One region of the Planctobacterium sp. R6 genome, then DNA from elsewhere that is predicted to be linked to it. Evidence: predicted binding sites of a transcription regulator. Region 1 holds the regulator's gene; each other region holds the start of a gene.

Evidence for each region. The regulator sigma-54, encoded in region 1, starts transcription at its own class of promoters, with help from an activator protein. The targets are predictions, from matches to a motif close to GTTGGCACGNNNNTNGNNT.
Region 2: the regulator sigma-54 is predicted to act here: its motif matches at 1,148-1,166, upstream of AC0J20_RS02390 (Lcl C-terminal domain-containing protein).
Region 3: the regulator sigma-54 is predicted to act here: its motif matches at 1,061-1,079, upstream of flhA (flagellar biosynthesis protein FlhA).

The regions. Positions count from the first base shown of each region.
Region 1 is NZ_JBVTQY010000022.1:25,659-27,934, reverse strand. Features, by position in the region: gene ptsN (PTS IIA-like nitrogen regulatory protein PtsN) at 1-332, opposite strand, end outside; gene hpf (ribosome hibernation promoting factor) at 349-636, opposite strand; gene AC0J20_RS14270 (RNA polymerase factor sigma-54) at 664-2,157, opposite strand; gene lptB (LPS export ABC transporter ATP-binding protein) at 2,229-2,276, opposite strand, start outside.
Region 2 is NZ_JBVTQY010000002.1:131,732-134,007, reverse strand. Features, by position in the region: gene AC0J20_RS02390 (Lcl C-terminal domain-containing protein) at 1-1,063, opposite strand, end outside; gene AC0J20_RS02385 (GNAT family N-acetyltransferase) at 1,267-1,761, opposite strand; gene AC0J20_RS02380 (hypothetical protein) at 1,878-2,150, opposite strand; gene ffh (signal recognition particle protein) at 2,258-2,276, opposite strand, start outside.
Region 3 is NZ_JBVTQY010000001.1:229,116-231,391, forward strand. Features, by position in the region: gene flhB (flagellar biosynthesis protein FlhB) at 1-1,011, shown strand, start outside; gene flhA (flagellar biosynthesis protein FlhA) at 1,117-2,276, shown strand, end outside.

The sequences.
Region 1 (2,276 bases):
TCTGTTTGCTCAACGGGCACCAAAATCGCAAAAAATATATCGACCGGTTGATTGTCGATTGCGTCAAATTCTATACCAGGCGAGCAGGTGAGTACAATAGCCAGGGGACTACTCAGACCTTCAACACGACCATGTGGTATGGCGATGCCGTTGCCGATCCCGGTACTGCCCATTTTTTCCCGGCACAGAAGACTGTTCAGAACGTCTTCTTCATTGAGTTCGCTGAGTTTTTCACTGGCAACAACACTGATGATTTGCAGAGCGCGTTTTTTGCTGGTAATGGGGACTGCACAGCGCGTGCAGTCCGATGAAAGGATGTCTTTGATTTCCATCCTCGTTTAGACTCCTCTAATGACTCTTGAGCTTTTCTTTATGCTTAATAACCTGCCTGTCGAGCTTGTCGATGAGAGAGTCAATGGCAGCGTACATGTCTTTGTGCTCGGATGTCGCAAAAACTTCTCCACCGTCGAGGTGCATGGTTGCTTCTGCTTTTTGATTGAGTTTTTCAACGTTTAAGATGACATATACATTGTTTATGTGATCAAAATGTCGTTCCAGTTTAGTGAATTTTGTATCGACATAATCGCGAAGAGAATCGGTGATTTCGACGTGATGACCTGATAAGTTTATTTGCATAATTGGTCGTCCTTCTTGTAGGGAAGTCTATAACAGACTCTTACGTTGGTTAGATGGAGGAATCGAGAGCGATTCCCGGTATTTTGCAATGGTTCGCCGGGCTACCATAATGCCCTGATCGGCTAACAATTGCGCAATTTTGCTATCACTGAGTGGCTTGGCCTGATTCTCAGCGGCCACCAGTTTTTTAATCAATGCCCTGATGGCGGTAGAGGAGCATTCCCCACCATTTTCTGTGGCCACATGGCTGGAGAAGAAATACTTCAGCTCAAAGATACCTCTCGGGGTGTGCATGTACTTCTGTGTGGTCACACGGGAAATCGTAGATTCGTGCATATCCACCATTTCAGCCACGTCGTTAAGCACCATGGGCTTCATCATTTCCGGCCCGTGCTCGAAAAAGCCGTGCTGTTGCTGGACAATACAATTGGCCACTTTGAGTAGGGTGTCGTTACGGCTTTCGATACTCTTGATAAACCACTTCGCTTCCTGCATATGCGAGCGAATAAACTGCCCGTCGGCACTATTTCTGCTGCCCCGGCTCATGGCGGCATATTGCTGATTGATATTGAGCTTTGGCACGGAATCGGGGTTGAGTTCGACAATCCAGCGTCCGGATTTTTTCATGACCGAGACATCGGGGATCACATAATCTGGTTCTTTGGTATTTAAGGTACTGCCCGGATGCGGATTCAGGGTTTGCAGTAACTTTAATACTTCTTTGAGCTGTTCTTCACGCAATTTAGATTTTCTGATCAAGGTACGAAAATCTTTTGCCATTAACAGATCGGAAAAGTCACACAGCAGTGATTTTGCTTCCTGTAACCAGGGAGTGTCTTTGGGGAATTGCCCCAACTGCACCAGCAAGCACTCTTGTGGTGTGATTGAGCCTGAACCTAAGGGGTCGAAGTGTTGAATGCGTTTTCTGACACATTCCACTTCGTCGATTTCAATTTCTTCATCATCGAGGCTTTCGAGGATTTCCTCAACCGAAACGGTGAGATAACCGGATTCATCAATAGAATCTATGATGGCCAAAGCAATGGCTTCATCGGTTTCGCTGAACGGGGTCAGGTGTAATTGCCAGAGCAGGTGATCCTGTATGGATTCACTGGTTTCACCCTGATACACCTGGTCGTCATCCGGGCCTACACCACCTGACGAGGCGGGTGCTGATGACGCGCTGTAGTATTCATCCCAGGTGCTGTCTATCGGAAGCTCATCGGGTAAGTCGTTCTTTTCCAGCGCATCACTTGAGTCAATGCCGTCTGAACCACTGAATTCGTTGTCGCTGTCGGCGCCATTCAACTCAGCCGTTTTGGGTTCTTTGAGTAATTCCAACGCTTCATCGCTACCGGCTTCGGTATTTTCATCCACTTCCAGCAATGGATTGGCGTCTAACGCATCCTGAATTTCTTGTTGCAGGTCAAGCGTTGACAGTTGCAGCAGACGAATTGCTTGCTGCAATTGAGGGGTCATTGTTAGCTGTTGGCTAAATTTTAGTTGTAAAGACGGCTTCATTAAAAATGGTTTTTTCCGACTCCAGAGCTCAGGGTTACTGTGCCCCAATCTTTAGATTGTTGTTAGTGTTACTATAGCCTGAATTGCTCACCCAGGTATACATCTCTTACTTGCTGATT
Region 2 (2,276 bases), on a different contig from region 1:
CCTGACCAGGGAAGCTGTGACTGGAACCGTTGATAAGACCGGTATTGGAAACATTGACCACCACTCCGGTATCATTCACATAGGTGGCGGGCATTTCACGTACTGTCACTACCACCTGATCATTGTCTTCATTATTAAATTGATCCACGACTCGCAGGTCGATAGTTATATCTGTATCTTCTGTGACGGCCGGGGCATCCGCATAAGTGGTTGCATCCGACGCATCCGCGAATTCGGCCAGATCACTGGAATTATTTGTCCATTCAAACAAAAACGGCGTTGCATCGTCGCTCAGTGACGTTGCTGAACCCGCCAATAAAAATCGCTCACCTTCCATGATCGTAATGGCCTCACCCGCTTCGGCAATTGGATGGGTTTGAGTCACATCCAGAACCACTATTTCGAAAGGTTCAGTAAAAGTGCCTCCTTCATTGTCTGTTACCGTAAATTCAAACCCCAGTGTTTCTGACGCTGCCAAGGCCGGTGTAGTTATAGTGAGACTACTGCCTGACACGTCGAGGCCAGTAAGTACATCAGTTCCCGATACTTGCTGCCAACTGTAAGCACTGATTGGGCTTTCTGCATCAATAGGATCTTCATCTGCACCACTACCGGTAAAGGTCACTGCAAGCGCGCCACCATAGGTATTTTCGTCAAAACGGTTGTCCTGGGAAATGGCAACGTCAGCCGTTGGTGCAATATTGACGGGTTCAACGGTGAGGGTAAAGGTGCCACTTATGGTACCGCCTTCTTCAGACGTCGCAGAAAGCGTCAGCGTGACTTGCTCGCTACTTGTTCTGACTTCAGGCGTCGTTAACGTGGCAGCCACTGAAGCTGAATCCTCATGCTCCAGGGTATAATCACTGTCGCTCACCGACCAACTGTAACTACTGACATTGTCCAATGTAGTACGGCCACTTAACGTAACTTCACTTTGCTCATTAACGGTTGACCCTGCTGAAACCAGGATTGTAACGCTGTCAACATCCTCGTCTGAACTATCACCACCGCAGGCAAGCAATGATGTAGTCAGGGAAACCAGCAACCAATGTCTTAGATCCATTTCGATACTCTTTAATCTGTTAGTCATAAAATGAAGTAATTACTGCGTCAAAAATACAGCAATTACCCTTAGCGTAAACTCGTTATGCAAATATCCTGCAAATTTGTCACAAAAATAGATTTTTTTGAACAACCGCAATAACAACTTGACCATTCAGCTTGTATTTATACAACCACCCTCAACGGGTGTGGCTTTAAGTTCGTTTACTTTTGCAACACCGGTTTTTCCATGTACCAGCTATTGTCGTTGGGCAACACGCCATGGTATCTGGTGGCCTGAAATCCGGCTTTTACATAAAGCTTTATGGCGCTTGCATTCTTTTTGTTCACGAACAACGAAAAGTAACGCGGTTGGTGTAGTTTCTGGCCTTGCAAATACAAACAATTTAACAGCATTTTGCCATACCCTTGTCCCCGAAAAGCCGGACTGACGGCTACCCGCACCAGGTGACAACGGCCATTATCAAACATCATTTGACCAAAACCGATCAACTGTCCGTCTGCTGACAGCATGGCATAGGCAGGAATAGATACCAGCTTTAACTGGTTTGCAAATTCATTGAGGGTTGCAGGATGACCAAACTTGTAGCCACTCCAGAATATAATTTGCTCAGGTGTTGTAAACCAGGACCGAAGTTGCTGGCAATATTCCGGGGAAAATGCTTTAAAAGTGAGAGAGTGAGGTTCAGGCAATGGCACCAAAAGACAGCCTACATCTTGAAATTCAAACGGTTACTGAACAACAACGCCATTTGCTGGTCTCTGAGTCACTAATGAGTAATCTGAAACCAGCGTCTTGCCGTAACCCAGTCGACTCAGGCCTTAATGGCACACCAGTTAGCGCGCCAGGCCTGCAAAGATTGCCAAATTTCCCGAAGGTGAAACCTGGCTAAGCGCTTAATGCGGGCTTGAACATTGCTGGCCAGACCTTCATGGAAAAGGATCAATGAAATGAGTGTACAGGCAAGCAGGATCAATTTACTGGTTTTAAACAGTGATAACGCAGACGCAATCAACACAAAAAGGCAGACCACAAGCCCTAAACTTCCCGCTGCCAGTAATATCCCTTTGAATTCTTTATTGTCCATGATTTGATTACCCTGTTAATTCACTGTTGTAAAAGTAGCAACTCAGTGCAAATAGTAAACTTTAAACTGTAAAACTTTGTGACATCAATCCCGCAAAAACGGATTGCTTATCTGGGTGGAAACATT
Region 3 (2,276 bases), on a different contig from region 1:
TTTAGTGCTGTTACCTTATTTTTTCTGGCTGAAGGCATTGGTCGGGCGTTGCTGGGTATTATGCATCGCTTTTTTGATCTGAGTCACGATGAAGCCTATGACTACACCCATATGCTCAATTCTCTTGATTGGGCACTGGACGTAATCGCGGTACCCATCCTGACCTTTTTGCTGATAGTCAGCGCTGCGGGTGTTTATGGCAGTATTGCTCTGGGTGGGTTCAATTTTACCTGGTATACCGCTTCTTTTCGCGCCTCAAACCTGAGTCCTATCAATGGCTTAAAGCGCATGTTTGGGGTCAATGGGTTGGTCGAGCTACTCAAAGCGATTGCCAAATTTGGCATAGTAGCAGCCGTGACTTATGTGATGCTGGCTTACTATATGGAAGAAGCCTTGCACCTGGATCAGGAATTGTTTCCCAATAGCCTGTTTCACGCCCTGGATTTAATTGGCTGGACCTTTATTATCATTTGTTGTGCCCTGATCCCTATTGCGGCCTTTGACGTGCCGTATCAGAGTTATACCCACAATGAACAAATGAAAATGAGTAAACAGGAAGTCAAAGACGAGCGTAAAAATGCAGAGGGGGATCCGCAGGTTAAAGGTCGCATCCGGCGATTACAGTATCAGGCGGCCGCCAGGCGTATGATGCAGGAAGTGCCCAAAGCGGATGTGGTGGTCACCAACCCGACTCATTATTCTGTGGCACTTAAATATGATCAGGAAGGCAACAGAGCGCCTTATGTCGTAGCCAAAGGGGCAGATGAACTGGCGATGCATATTCGTAAAATCGCAGAAGGTAATGGCGTTCCCTTGCTGGCCTCTCCTGCGTTAACCCGGGCCATATATTACACCACGGAAATTGATGAAGAAATTCCCGAAAAGTTGTTTCAGGCTGTCGCGCAGGTGTTGGCCTATGTTTATCAGCTAAAACGGTTTAAATCGGGCCGTGGTCATCGCCCTAAACCATTAGCTAAGGATCTGCCAATTCCACCGGAACTCAGGCACTAATAGCACCATTCTTACCTTCTTAAAGGGGATAGTCTGTCCAAATTACGGTGTTGGCCTGGTTATTGCTGAATATCCGCAGTTGTGTCAAATAATTAACATGCAGATATGTCAGTAGCCACTTATTTCAATCGCATAGACCAAAACAAATTAAAAGAAATTACCTCCGGGCTGGGGACGCCTATGGTGCTTTTAGCCATCATGGGGATGGTCATTTTACCTATGCCGGCATTTCTGCTGGATGTCCTGTTTAGCTTTAACATTGCCTTGTCGCTGATCGTCATCCTGGTGTGTGTGTTTACTCAGCGCCCGGTAGATTTCGGGATTTTCCCGCTGGTACTGTTAATCGCCACAGTATTGCGGCTGGCCCTTAACATTGCGTCAACACGGGTGGTATTACTGGAAGGTCACGAAGGTGGTGATGCCGCCGGTAAGGTGATCCAGGCCTTTGGTGAAGTGGTAATTGGCGGTAACTTTGCAGTGGGTATTGTGGTGTTTGCCATCTTACTGATCATCAACTTTAAAGTGGTTACCGCGGGTGCAGGACGTATATCTGAAGTAAGTGCTCGCTTTACCTTAGATGCTATGCCAGGTAAGCAAATGGCCATTGATGCAGACTTAAATGCAGGTTACATAGATTCTGATGAAGCGCGTAAACGCCGGGAAGAAATCACCGCTGAAGCGGACTTTTACGGGTCGATGGACGGTGCTTCAAAGTTTGTAAAAGGTGACGCCGTCGCCGGTTTGTTTATCATGCTGATCAATATTGTTGGGGGCTTGTTTATCGGCATGATCCAGCATGACCTGGGATTCGGTGATGCAATTGAGATATACACCCTGCTGACTATTGGTGATGGCCTGGTAGCGCAAATTCCGAGCCTGTTACTGTCTGTTGCAACCGCCATAATTGTGACGCGGGAGAATGACACCCAGGAGATGGGCAGCGAGTTAACAAATCAGCTGGCAAATCCACAAGCCATGTATGTTACTGCTGGTATTTTGTTTGTTATGGGTATTGTTCCTGGTATGCCGCATCTGGCGTTTTTAGGCTTCAGTGCCATTATCGGTGGCTATGCTTACTATCAGCAATATCGTGCCAAAAAAGAAGCTGAGCAACCTGCGGTGGTTGAGAAGAAAAAAGATTCAACTCCGCAGCCTTCAGAGATTAAAGAGTTAGGCTGGGATGATGTACAACAGGTGGATACGATTGGTCTGGAAGTGGGCTATCGCTTGATTCCGCTGGTGGATAAAACCCAGGGCGGCGAATT